Eleftheria terrae: one gene and its partners. The protein of the gene in region 1 binds, or shares a complex with, the protein of each later gene. Links are inferred from orthologs where the notes say so. Each region holds a gene or a part of one and is shown on either strand. Other genes may lie near its edges.

Region 1 (3,069 bases):
GTCGAGCACCAGCGTCGGCTGCCCCGGGACGATCTGGAAGCGGCCCGGCAGCTCCACCAGGGCCAGGCCGGTGCGCACCGCCTGGGCCGTCACCGGCAGGCGGTCGCGCAGCGCCTCCAGCGCGGCCAGCACGCCGGAAGCGTTGAGCAGCTGGTTGGCGCCGCGCAACGCCGGGTAGGCCAGCCCCGTGTAGCGCTTGCTGCGGCCGGCCCAGGACCATTGCTGCCACTGGCCACCACCGCCTTGCTGGCCGGCATAGTTGAAGTCGTGGCCGAAGCGCCACAGGTCGGCGCCGACGGCGGCCGCGTGGTCGAGCAGGCTTTGCGGCGGCACCGGGTCGCTCACCACCGCCGGGCGGCCGGCGCGCATGATGCCGGCCTTCTCGCGGGCGATGGACTCGCGGTCCGGGCCGAGGAAGTCCATGTGGTCCAGATCGATGCTGGTGATGACGGCACAGTCGGTGTCGACCACATTGACCGCGTCGAGGCGGCCACCCAGGCCGACCTCCAGCACCACCGCATCCAGCCCCGAGCGGGACAGCAGGTGCAGGAGGGCCAGGGTGGTGAATTCGAAATAGGTGAGCGCGGCGCCGTCGCGGGCCTGCTCCACCGCCTCGAAGTGCGGCAGCAGCCGTTCAGCCTGCACCACCTCGGCATCGATGCGGCAGCGTTCCTCGAAATGCACCAGGTGCGGCGAGGTGTAGACCCCCGTGCGGTAGCCCGACTGCCGCAGGATGGCCTCCAGCATCGCGCAGGTGGAGCCCTTGCCATTGGTGCCGGCCACGGTGAACACCGGACAGTCGAAGCTCAGGCCCATGCGGTGCGCGACGGCCCGTACCCGCTCCAGCGTCAGGTCGATGGTGGCGGGATGCAGGCGCTCGCAATGGGCCAGCCAGTCGGCCAGCGTGTTCGGCGAGGCAGTGGGGCGGGTGTCGGACATGACGCGATTGTTGCAGGGCGGGCGACACCCTGGAGCCGTGAATGACAAGGGCCGGCATCTGCCGGCCCAGGAGCGGGGCGTCGCCGCGCGGCGTGCCCCTCGGGTGCCAGGCGCCTGCCTGGCGTCAGGCGACGGCGTCGGCCGGCTGGCGCTGCAGCATGGCCAACGCACGGGCGACGGTGCTGCGGAGTTCGCGACGGTCGATGATCATGTCGAGCGCGCCCTTCTGCAGCAGGAACTCCGAGCGCTGGAAGCCTTCCGGCAGTTTCTCGCGCACCGTGTTCTCGATCACGCGCGGGCCGGCGAAGCCGATCAGCGCCTTGGGCTCGGCCATCACGATGTCGCCGACGAAGGCGAAGCTGGCCGACACGCCGCCCATGGTCGGATCGGTCAGCACGCTGATGTAGGGCAGCTTCGCCTTGGCCAGGCGGGTCAGCGCGGCATTGGTCTTGGCCATCTGCATCAGGCTCAGCAGGCCTTCCTGCATGCGGGCGCCGCCGGTCGCGGTGAAGCAGATGAAAGGCGTCTTCTGCTCGCAGGCGGTCTCGACACCGCGCACGAAGCGCTCGCCCACCACCGAACCCATGGAGCCGCCCATGAAGTCGAATTCGAAGCAGGCCGCGACCACCGGGATGCTGTGCACCGCCCCACCGACCACCACCAGCGCATCGGTCTCACCGGTGTTCTCGAGGGCGTCCTTGAGGCGGTCCGGGTACTTCTTGCTGTCCTTGAACTTCAGCGCGTCGACCGGGATGACTTCTTGGCCGATCTCGAAGCGGCCCTCGGGATCGAGGAACTTGTCGAGCCGGGCCCGCGCACTGATGCGGTGATGGTGGGCGCACTTGGGGCAGACATAGACGTTCTGCTCCAGGTCCGTCTTGTAGAGCACCGTTTCGCACGACGGGCACTTGATCCACAGCCCCTCCGGCACCGAACGGCGCTCGGCCGGGTCGGTCTGCTGGATCTTGGGCGGCAGCAGTTTTTCAAGCCAACTCATGCGTTCACTCCTTCCTTGAGGGTGTCGAGGGCGGCCCGCATTTCTGCCATGAACCGCCCTGCCGTCGCCGCCACGTTCTCGGGCGGTTGTTCTTCAAGCAATTGCACCAGGCGCGAGCCGATCACGACGGCGTCGCTGACCTCGCCGACCGCGCGGGCGCTCTGAGCGTCGCGGATGCCAAAGCCGACGCCCACCGGCACGCCGACATGCGCCTTGATGCGCGGCACCATCTCGGCCACCGCGCTGACGTCGAGGTGGCCGGCACCCGTCACGCCCTTCAGCGAGACATAGTAGACGTAGCCGCTGGCGATGCGCCCGACGTCCTTCATGCGCTGCTCGGTCGAGGTGGGCGCCAGCAGGAAGATGGGGTCCAGCCCGCGGGCCTTCAGCCGGGCCGCGAAGTCCTCGCACTCCTCGGGCGGGTAGTCCACCACCAGCACCCCATCGACGCCCGCGGCCTGGGCCGCGGCGGCGAAGGCATCGGCCCCGTGGCGCTGGTCGTAGCGCTCCACCGGGTTGGCGTAGCCCATCAGCACCAGCGGCGTGGTCTGGTTGCGCGCCCGGAAGGCGCGCACGTAGTCCAGCACCTGCGCCATGCCGATGCCCTTGGCCAGCGCCCGCTCGGAGGCGCGCTGGATCACCGGGCCGTCGGCCATCGGATCGGAAAACGGCACGCCCAGCTCGATCACGTCGGCACCCGACTCGGCCAGCGCCAGCATCAGCTCGACGGTGGTCTCGGGATACGGATCGCCCGCGGTGACGTAGGGAATCAGCGCCTTGCGGCCCTCGCCGGCCAGGCGGCGGAACGTCTCGGCGATGCGGCTCATGCCCGGCCTCCTTCGGCGCCGAGCGCCCGCGCCGGTTGCTCGGCGGCCATCGGGTTGATGCCGGACAGGCCGGCCACCGTGCCGATGTCCTTGTCGCCGCGACCGGACAGGCACACCAAAATGGACTGGTCGGGCCGCATGGTCTTGGCCAGCTTCATCGCATAGGCCACCGCATGGCTCGATTCCAGCGCCGGGATGATGCCTTCGGTACGACACAGGTAGTGGAAGGCCTGCAGCGCTTCCTCGTCGGTGATGCCGACGTACTCGGCCCGGCCGATGTCCTTCAGGTAGGCATGCTCGGGGCCG
Region 2 (2,925 bases), 380 kb from region 1 along the record:
GGCCGCCACACGCCGGGCCACCAGGGTACCGCCCCAGCCCACCAGCCGGTAACGCCCGGCCCGTCGAATCGACAGCGTCGGCTGCCGGGCGGGCACTGGCTCGACAGCCACCACCGCCGGACGGGGTTCATACTGCAGCACGCCACGATAGCAACGCAGTCGGGCACCCGGTGTCTCCCACTGGCCGGCACGCGTGCCGGGCAACTCCCGCCACAGGCGCTCCAGCGCACTCGCGGGCAGCGGCTCACCGGCTTGCCGCCGATACCAGATGCGCAGGGCGTTGCGGCCGCGCGCGGCGCTCAACCGCAGCAGGGGCGCCAACCGCAAGCGGCCGTCTTCCGACTCCGCGCCGGCCAGGTCGACAGCCGCCAACTCGGCCAGGCAGGCGCTGGCCTCCTGCGCCCAGCGACCGGCATCGGCCAAGGCCGCCTCAGCGTGCTCGAAGGCTTGGGAGAGCGCCGGCCACACCTGCAGCCGCAGGCGATTGCGCGCATGGCGCGGGTCGTCATTGCTGTCGTCGTCCACATAGTCGAGGCGGTGCTCCTGCACATAGGCCTCCACCTGCTCGCGCGAATGCTCGAGCCAGGGCCGCAACCACCGCACGCCGTCCCGCTCCGCCGCCTGCGGCATACCGGACAGACCGGCGACACCAGCGCCCCTCAGGGCCTGCAGCAGAAAGGTCTCGGCCTGGTCGCGCCGGTGATGCGCCAGCAGCACGATGCCCGCGCCCTGCTCCAGCGCCATTTCTCGCAGCGCCTGGTAGCGCGCCTGGCGGGCCAGCGCTTCAAGGCTCTCGCCGCGTACCGGTTGCAAGGCGAGCCGACGCGACACCAGGTGCACCGGCCAGCCCTTGCGGCGCCAAGCCGCGCACTGCCGTTCACAGTGAGCGAGCCAATCGTCAGCCCGGGCCTGAAGGCCATGGTGAACATGCAGCGCGGCAACGGCGATGCCTTGCTCCTGCGCGGCACGGGCCGTCGCATGCAGCAAGGCGGTCGAGTCACGCCCGCCGCTGTAGGCCACCGCCACGATGGGACGGTCGGCCTGCGGCGGGGGCTTCATCCGCGTTCTTTGGTGTCGATGTAGCGACCGTAGCTCTGCAGCCGCTGGTAGCGGTGCTGCAGCAGGTCCTTGGGCCGCAGGTCGGCCACCTGGCGCAGCGCGTCGTTCAGGCCACGCTTGAGGTAGGCCGCCATCTGCTTGTGGTCGCGGTGGGCGCCGCCCACCGGCTCGTTGACGATCTTGTCCACCAAGCCCAGCGCCTTCAGGCGATGCGCGGTGATGCCCAGCGCCTCCGCGGCGTCGGACGCACGGTCGGCCGTCTTCCACAGGATCGAGGCACAGCCTTCCGGCGAGATCACCGAGTACACCGAGTACTGCAGCATCAGCACCTGGTCCGCCACGCTGATCGCCAGCGCGCCGCCGGAGCCGCCTTCACCGATGATGGTGGTGATGATGGGCACTTCCAGCTGCGCCATTTCGAAGATGTTGCGGCCGATGGCCTCCGACTGGCCCCGTTCCTCGGCACCGATGCCCGGATAGGCACCCGGCGTATCGACGAAGGTGAAGACCGGCAGGCCGAACTTCTCGGCCAGCTTCATCAGGCGCAAGGCCTTGCGGTAGCCCTCGGGACGCGACATGCCGAAGTTGCGTGCAGCGCGTTCCTTGGTGTCTCGGCCCTTCTGGTGGCCCAGCACCATGCAGGCCTGACCATTGAAGCGGGCCAGCCCGCCGACGATGGACTGGTCGTCGGCGAAATGGCGGTCACCGTGCAGTTCCTGGAACTCGGTGAAGATCTCGTTGATGTAGTCCAGCGTGTAGGGCCGCTGCGGGTGACGCGCGATCTGCGTCACCTGCCAGGGCGTCAGGCTGGAGTAGATGTCCTTCGTGAGCTGCTGGCTCTTCTTGCCAAGCCGGTCGATCTCTTCGGAAATATCGACCGCCGATTCGCTTTGCACATAGCGCAGTTCGTCGATCTTGGTTTCGAGTTCAGCAATGGGTTGCTCGAATTCGAGGAAGTGTTTCTTGCTCATCCCAAGTCATCCCGACGTGATGTGTGAGGGTTCGCCCCACATTTGTTCTCAATATTCGACTGGCAGGGGGTCGAGGCTGCGCCAAATGTACCACGTCGCAACAGAGCGGAAAGGGGCCCAGGCGTCCCCCACCTCACGCGCTTCAGCCCGCGAGACCGGCTCGCCGCTGAAGTAGTTGACGCTGATGCCCTTGAGCAGGCCGATGTCGTCGAGCGGCATCACATTAGGGCGCATCAGGTGGAAGATCAGGAACATCTCGGCGGTCCAGCGCCCGATGCCGCGAATGGCCACCAGTTCTTCGATGATCGCTTCGTCGTCCATCGAATTCCACTGCCGCACGTGCACTGCCCCGCTATCGAAATGCGAAGCAAGGTCGCGCAGGTACTCGACCTTGCGTGCCGACAGGCCGGCGCCACGCAGGCTCTCGGTGGGCAACTCCAGCACCTGGGCCGGAGGAATGCGGGTCGAAGGAACGTTGAGCAGGCCGGCGAAGCGGTCCCACACCGCCTGCGCCGCCTTGACCGAGATCTGTTGACCGACGATGGAGCGCGCCAGCGTGGTGAACGCGTCGCCCCGGCTCTGCAGCCGGGCTTCGCCGAACTGCGGGATCAACTTGCGCATCACCCGGTCGCGCCGCGACAGGTGCTTGCACGCATCGTCCCAATATTCAGGGGTTACTGCCTTGGGCATCTGGACCGTCTCAGGCCTTGACCCAGGTGGTGCCCTGCGGCGTGTCTTTCAGCACGATGCCCTGCTCGGCCAGCGCTTCCCGGATGCGGTCCGCCTCGGCGAAATTCTTCGCCTTCTTGGCAGCGGCACGGGCCTCGATCTGCGCCTGGATGGCGGACTCATCCAGGCCACTGCGCCCACCTTGCAGGTAAGCGCGCGGGTCGCC
Region 3 (3,050 bases), 620 kb from region 1 along the record:
CATCAGGATCCAGCCATCCTCGCTGTCGCTCACCTCGAGCGAGCACCAGGAGGCATAGGCGTCCTTCAGCTCCTGCTCCTGGCGCTGCAGGATGCCGGCGAGCACCAGGTGGCCACCGGCCTCGACATGGCCGGCCAGCAGCGGTGCCAGCAGCTTCAACGGCGTCGCCAGGATGTTGGCCAGCACCAATGGGTACTGCCCCTGGGCCAGCTCGGGCAGCCCGGCATGGAGCGTGACACCGTTGGCTTCGGCATTGGCCCGGGTCGACTCGACGGCGGCAGGGTCGATGTCCACCGCGTCGATGGCCGTGGCGCCGTGCAGCGCGGCACCGATGGCCAGGATGCCGGAGCCGCAGCCGTAGTCGAGCACCCGTGCCCAAGCGCCACGTCCGGCCTCCGCCTCGCGGGCGATCCAGCGCAGGCACATGCGGGTGGTCGGATGGGTGCCGGTGCCGAAGGCCAGGCCCGGGTCGAGCCGGATGTGGCGGCTCGCCTGGGCCGGTGGCTGGTGCCAGCTGGGCACGATCCAAAAGGCCGGCGTGATTTCCACCGGCGCGAACTGCGACTGGGTGAGGCGCACCCAGTCCTGCGCCTCGACCGCCTGGATGGCCACCACGTGGACGTCCTCGGCCCAGTCCTGCGCCAGCAGCAGGGTGGCGGCTTCGGTGGCTTCGGGCTCGGTCTGGAACAGGGCCCTCAGTGTCGAGCGGTCCCAACCTTCGCGCGGCGCCGGCATGCCGGGCTCGCCGAAGAGGGCGTGCTCGGCCTCGGTGTCGGCATCGGCGTCCTCCACCGAGACCGACAGCGCCTCCAGCTCCATCAGTGCGTCGGACACCGTCTCGACGTCGGCCTCGCGGGCCAGCAGGACAAGCTCGTACATGGTGGCGCCCGTCGCTTCAGCGCTTGTGCTGGCCAAGCCAGCCTTCGAGGTAGTGGATGCTGGTGCCGCCCTCGATGAACTTGGCGTCCACCATCAGCTCGCGGTGCAGCGGGATGTTGGTCTGGATGCCTTCCACCAGGGTCTCGGACAGCGCGATGCTCATGCGGGCCAGGGCCTGCTCGCGGGTGTCGCCGTGCACGATGACCTTGCCGATCATCGAGTCGTAGTTGGGCGGCACGAAGTAGTTGGTGTAGATGTGCGAGTCCACCCGCACGCCAGGGCCGCCGGGCGCGTGCCACATCGTGATGCGGCCGGGCGAGGGCGTGAACTTGTACGGGTCCTCGGCGTTGATGCGGCATTCGATGGCATGCCCGCGCATCGCGATGTGGCGCTGGGCGAAGGGCAGCTTCTCGCCGGCGGCGACGCGGATCTGCATCTGCACGATGTCGATGCCGGTCACCAGCTCCGTCACCGGGTGCTCCACCTGCACGCGGGTGTTCATCTCGATGAAGTAGAACTCCCCGTTCTCGTACAGGAACTCGAAGGTGCCGGCGCCGCGGTAGCCGATCTTCTTGCAGGCGTCGGCGCAGCGGGCGCCGATCTTCTCGATGATGCGGCGCGGGATGCCGGGCGCGGGTGCTTCCTCGATGATCTTCTGGTGGCGCCGCTGCATCGAGCAGTCGCGCTCGCCCAGGTAGACCGCATTGCGGTGCTGGTCGGCCAGCACCTGGATCTCGACGTGGCGCGGGTTCTCGAGGAACTTCTCCATGTAGACCGACGGGTTGCCGAAGGCCGCACCGGCCTCGCTGCGCGTGGTCTGCACCGCATGGATCAGGGCGGCCTCGGTGTGCACCACCCGCATGCCGCGCCCGCCGCCACCGCCGGCGGCCTTGATGATGACCGGGTAGCCGACGCTGCGGGCGATCTTGATGATCTCCTTCGGGTCTTCGGGCAGGGCGCCTTCGGAGCCGGGCACGCAGGGCACGCCGGCCTTGATCATGGCGTTCTTGGCCGAGACCTTGTCGCCCATCAGGCGGATCGACTCGGGGGTCGGCCCGATGAAGGCGAAGCCGCTCTTCTCGACCCGTTCGGCGAAGTCGGCGTTCTCGGACAGGAAGCCGTAGCCGGGGTGGATCGCCTCGGCGTCGGTCACCTCGGCCGCCGAGATGATGGCCGGCATGTTGAGGTAGCTCTGTGCCGAGGGGGCGGGGCCGATGCACACCGCCTCGTCGGCCAGCTTCACGTACTTGGCGTCGCGGTCGGCCTCGGAATAGACCACCACGGACTTGATGCCCATCTCACGGCAGGCGCGCTGAATGCGGAGCGCGATCTCGCCGCGGTTGGCAATGAGGATCTTCTTAAACATCTTGATCGGCTCGATGGCCGCGCGCGGAGCGCGCAGCACGATACGCTGTCGGCAACAACCCCGCCGGGAGGCAGGGTCGTGCGTCGAGTCTCACGCCGCAGCTTGCGGCAGGGCGGTGCGTCGGTTCGGGCACCGGGCCAGCTCACTCGATGATGAACAGCGGCTGGCCGTATTCGACGGCCTGGCCGTTCTCGCACAGGATCTTGGTGACCGTGCCGGACTTGTCGGCCTCGATCTCGTTCATGATCTTCATGGCTTCGATGATGCAGATGGCCTCGCCTTCCTTGACCTGCTGGCCCAGCTCGGCGAAGGGCTTGGCGCCGGGGCTGGAAGCGCGGTAGAAGGTGCCGACCATCGGCGACTTCACGACGTGGCCGCTGATCTCGGCCGGCGCGGCCGGCACGGGGGCCGCGGCCGCCGGTGCCGGCGCGGCGGCAGCCGCCTGTTGCGGCGCCTGCTGCATCACGGGGGCCGGCATGTAGGGCGCCGCACTGGCGACCTGGCCATCTGACTTGACGATGCGCACCTTGCCGTCGGCTTCGGTGATCTCCAGCTCCGAGATGTTCGACTCGGACACCAGATCGATCAGTGTTTTCAGCTTGCGTAGGTCCATGGTGCTCTCCAACGCGGCTCGTGCCGCTGATTCAGGCGGATGCCGGCACGCAGCGGCGCGGCAATCCTTCGTGATTTTTGAGTGGGCGCGGTCGTCCGCGCCTAGACGTCCAGCCGCTCCAGCGCGAACTCCAGCGCCAGCCGGTAGCCGCTCGCCCCCAGCCCGCAGATCACGCCTTCGGCGAGATCCGAG
Region 4 (3,005 bases), 620 kb from region 1 along the record:
GACCTGCGTGGCGCGGTGAAGGCCGACAGCCGCGGCCGCACCGAGCGCGGGCCGATCGAGGCGGTGCGCGCCCTGGTGGAGGCCTCGGCGTGAAGCGGCGCGACTGGCTCACGATGTCGGCCGGGCTGGCGGCAGCGGCCGTCGGCGGCAGCCTGGGCTGGTGGCACTGGCGCAAGCCGGCCGAGGTCGCCGACGACCCCCTGTGGTCGCTGGTGCTCGACACGCCCGACGGCCGCCCCCTGAAGCTCGCGGACTACCGGGGACGGCCGCTGCTGGTCAACTTCTGGGCCACCTGGTGCGCCCCCTGCGTGCGCGAGATGCCGCAGATCGACCGCTTTGCCCGCGAGTTCGGCCCGCGGGGCTGGCAGGTGCTCGGCATCGCGGTGGACAACGGCCCGAAGGTCGCCAGCTTCCTGAAAGACCTGAAGATCGGCTTTCCAAGCGGCATCGCCGGCTTCGCCGGGGTGGAGCTGTCACGCGCGCTGGGCAACGCGCAGGGGGGCCTGCCGTTCACCGTGGCTTTCGACAGCAAGGGCCGGCTGGCCCATCGCAAGATCGGAGAAACCAGCTTCGACGAGCTCGCCGGCTGGGCCCGCAGCACCGCTTGACCTGCCGCATGGCCCGAAAAGACAGCAGGCCCGGGTAGTGAAACAATTTCTCGACATTTGCTCCGATTTGCGCGTAAAGTCACGGCTTCTCAACTTGAGGGCTGCCCTTGTCCCTCGTTCGCGATGTCCATTCTTGTCCTGCACGGTCCGAACCTGAACCTCCTCGGCACGCGAGAGCCGGGAGTGTACGGCTCGACCACGCTGGCCCAGATCAATGAAGATCTGGTCAAGAAAGCGGCAGATCGCGGGATCAAGCTGGCACACTTCCAAAACAATCACGAAGGCGCATTGATCGACCGGGTGCACGCCGCTCGCGAGGACGGCACCCGCTTCATCATCATCAACCCGGCCGGCTACACGCACACCAGCGTGGCGCTGCGAGATGCCCTGGCAGCCGTCGCGCTGCCCTTTGTCGAGGTGCATCTCTCGAATGTGCACCGGCGCGAGCCCTTCCGCCACCACTCCTACTTCTCGGATCTCGCCGAAGGCGTGATCTGCGGGCTGGGGGCGAGCGGCTACCGGCTGGCGCTGGAGTTCGCGCTGGAGCGGCTGGACGTCTAGGCGCGGACGACCGCGCCCACTCAAAAATCACGAAGGATTGCCGCGCCGCTGCGTGCCGGCATCCGCCTGAATCAGCGGCACGAGCCGCGTTGGAGAGCACCATGGACCTACGCAAGCTGAAAACACTGATCGATCTGGTGTCCGAGTCGAACATCTCGGAGCTGGAGATCACCGAAGCCGACGGCAAGGTGCGCATCGTCAAGTCAGATGGCCAGGTCGCCAGTGCGGCGCCCTACATGCCGGCCCCCGTGATGCAGCAGGCGCCGCAACAGGCGGCTGCCGCCGCGCCGGCACCGGCGGCCGCGGCCCCCGTGCCGGCCGCGCCGGCCGAGATCAGCGGCCACGTCGTGAAGTCGCCGATGGTCGGCACCTTCTACCGCGCTTCCAGCCCCGGCGCCAAGCCCTTCGCCGAGCTGGGCCAGCAGGTCAAGGAAGGCGAGGCCATCTGCATCATCGAAGCCATGAAGATCATGAACGAGATCGAGGCCGACAAGTCCGGCACGGTCACCAAGATCCTGTGCGAGAACGGCCAGGCCGTCGAATACGGCCAGCCGCTGTTCATCATCGAGTGAGCTGGCCCGGTGCCCGAACCGACGCACCGCCCTGCCGCAAGCTGCGGCGTGAGACTCGACGCACGACCCTGCCTCCCGGCGGGGTTGTTGCCGACAGCGTATCGTGCTGCGCGCTCCGCGCGCGGCCATCGAGCCGATCAAGATGTTTAAGAAGATCCTCATTGCCAACCGCGGCGAGATCGCGCTCCGCATTCAGCGCGCCTGCCGTGAGATGGGCATCAAGTCCGTGGTGGTCTATTCCGAGGCCGACCGCGACGCCAAGTACGTGAAGCTGGCCGACGAGGCGGTGTGCATCGGCCCCGCCCCCTCGGCACAGAGCTACCTCAACATGCCGGCCATCATCTCGGCGGCCGAGGTGACCGACGCCGAGGCGATCCACCCCGGCTACGGCTTCCTGTCCGAGAACGCCGACTTCGCCGAACGGGTCGAGAAGAGCGGCTTCGCCTTCATCGGGCCGACCCCCGAGTCGATCCGCCTGATGGGCGACAAGGTCTCGGCCAAGAACGCCATGATCAAGGCCGGCGTGCCCTGCGTGCCCGGCTCCGAAGGCGCCCTGCCCGAAGACCCGAAGGAGATCATCAAGATCGCCCGCAGCGTCGGCTACCCGGTCATCATCAAGGCCGCCGGCGGTGGCGGCGGGCGCGGCATGCGGGTGGTGCACACCGAGGCCGCCCTGATCCATGCGGTGCAGACCACGCGCAGCGAGGCCGGTGCGGCCTTCGGCAACCCGTCGGTCTACATGGAGAAGTTCCTCGAGAACCCGCGCCACGTCGAGATCCAGGTGCTGGCCGACCAGCACCGCAATGCGGTCTACCTGGGCGAGCGCGACTGCTCGATGCAGCGGCGCCACCAGAAGATCATCGAGGAAGCACCCGCGCCCGGCATCCCGCGCCGCATCATCGAGAAGATCGGCGCCCGCTGCGCCGACGCCTGCAAGAAGATCGGCTACCGCGGCGCCGGCACCTTCGAGTTCCTGTACGAGAACGGGGAGTTCTACTTCATCGAGATGAACACCCGCGTGCAGGTGGAGCACCCGGTGACGGAGCTGGTGACCGGCATCGACATCGTGCAGATGCAGATCCGCGTCGCCGCCGGCGAGAAGCTGCCCTTCGCCCAGCGCCACATCGCGATGCGCGGGCATGCCATCGAATGCCGCATCAACGCCGAGGACCCGTACAAGTTCACGCCCTCGCCCGGCCGCATCACGATGTGGCACGCGCCCGGCGGCCCTGGCGTGCGGGTGGACTCGCACATCTACACCAAC

The links.
Region 2: the proteins of accD (region 1) and N7L95_RS24340 are in contact, whole or in part, in a solved structure (PDB 8UXZ), measured with the Escherichia coli proteins. The link is inferred for Eleftheria terrae from one-to-one orthologs.
Region 3: the proteins of accD (region 1) and accC are in contact, whole or in part, in a solved structure (PDB 8UXZ), measured with the Escherichia coli proteins. The link is inferred for Eleftheria terrae from one-to-one orthologs.
Region 4: the proteins of accD (region 1) and accB are in contact, whole or in part, in a solved structure (PDB 8UXZ), measured with the Escherichia coli proteins. The link is inferred for Eleftheria terrae from one-to-one orthologs.

What each region holds. Positions count from the first base shown.
Region 1 is NZ_CP106951.1:5,039,785-5,042,853, reverse strand. The notes cover bases 1-2,999. They hold accD (acetyl-CoA carboxylase, carboxyltransferase subunit beta), read right to left. Parts: upstream 1,937-2,999; coding sequence 1,064-1,936; downstream 1-1,063. Other genes in these bases: trpB (tryptophan synthase subunit beta), read right to left, coding at 2,760-2,999; trpA (tryptophan synthase subunit alpha), read right to left, coding at 1,933-2,763; folC (bifunctional tetrahydrofolate synthase/dihydrofolate synthase), read right to left, coding at 1-939. In the rest of the region: more of trpB, read right to left, coding at 3,000-3,069.
Region 2 is NZ_CP106951.1:5,423,520-5,426,444, reverse strand. What follows is about bases 44-2,898. They hold N7L95_RS24340 (acetyl-CoA carboxylase carboxyltransferase subunit alpha), read right to left. Parts: upstream 2,031-2,898; coding sequence 1,056-2,030; downstream 44-1,055. Other genes in these bases: cysS (cysteine--tRNA ligase), read right to left, coding at 2,731-2,898; N7L95_RS24335 (DNA-3-methyladenine glycosylase family protein), read right to left, coding at 2,079-2,720; tilS (tRNA lysidine(34) synthetase TilS), read right to left, coding at 44-1,059. Also shown: more of tilS, read right to left, coding at 1-43; more of cysS, read right to left, coding at 2,899-2,925. UniProt on the Escherichia coli protein: Component of the acetyl coenzyme A carboxylase (ACC) complex. First, biotin carboxylase catalyzes the carboxylation of biotin on its carrier protein (BCCP) and then the CO(2) group is transferred by the carboxyltransferase to acetyl-CoA to form malonyl-CoA.
Region 3 is NZ_CP106951.1:4,423,573-4,426,622, forward strand. Bases 71-3,050 are described here. They hold accC (acetyl-CoA carboxylase biotin carboxylase subunit), read right to left. Parts: upstream 2,246-3,050; coding sequence 896-2,245; downstream 71-895. Other genes in these bases: prmA (50S ribosomal protein L11 methyltransferase), read right to left, coding at 71-879; accB (acetyl-CoA carboxylase biotin carboxyl carrier protein), read right to left, coding at 2,388-2,858; aroQ (type II 3-dehydroquinate dehydratase), read right to left, coding at 2,960-3,050. Also shown: more of prmA, read right to left, coding at 1-70. UniProt on the Escherichia coli protein: This protein is a component of the acetyl coenzyme A carboxylase complex; first, biotin carboxylase catalyzes the carboxylation of the carrier protein and then the transcarboxylase transfers the carboxyl group to form malonyl-CoA.
Region 4 is NZ_CP106951.1:4,424,696-4,427,700, reverse strand. Bases 71-3,005 are described here. They hold accB (acetyl-CoA carboxylase biotin carboxyl carrier protein), read left to right. Parts: upstream 71-1,270; coding sequence 1,271-1,741; downstream 1,742-3,005. Other genes in these bases: accC (acetyl-CoA carboxylase biotin carboxylase subunit), read left to right, coding at 1,884-3,005; aroQ (type II 3-dehydroquinate dehydratase), read left to right, coding at 732-1,169; N7L95_RS19810 (TlpA family protein disulfide reductase), read left to right, coding at 90-608; N7L95_RS19815 (hypothetical protein), read left to right, coding at 71-93. In the rest of the region: more of N7L95_RS19815, read left to right, coding at 1-70. UniProt on the Escherichia coli protein: This protein is a component of the acetyl coenzyme A carboxylase complex; first, biotin carboxylase catalyzes the carboxylation of the carrier protein and then the transcarboxylase transfers the carboxyl group to form malonyl-CoA.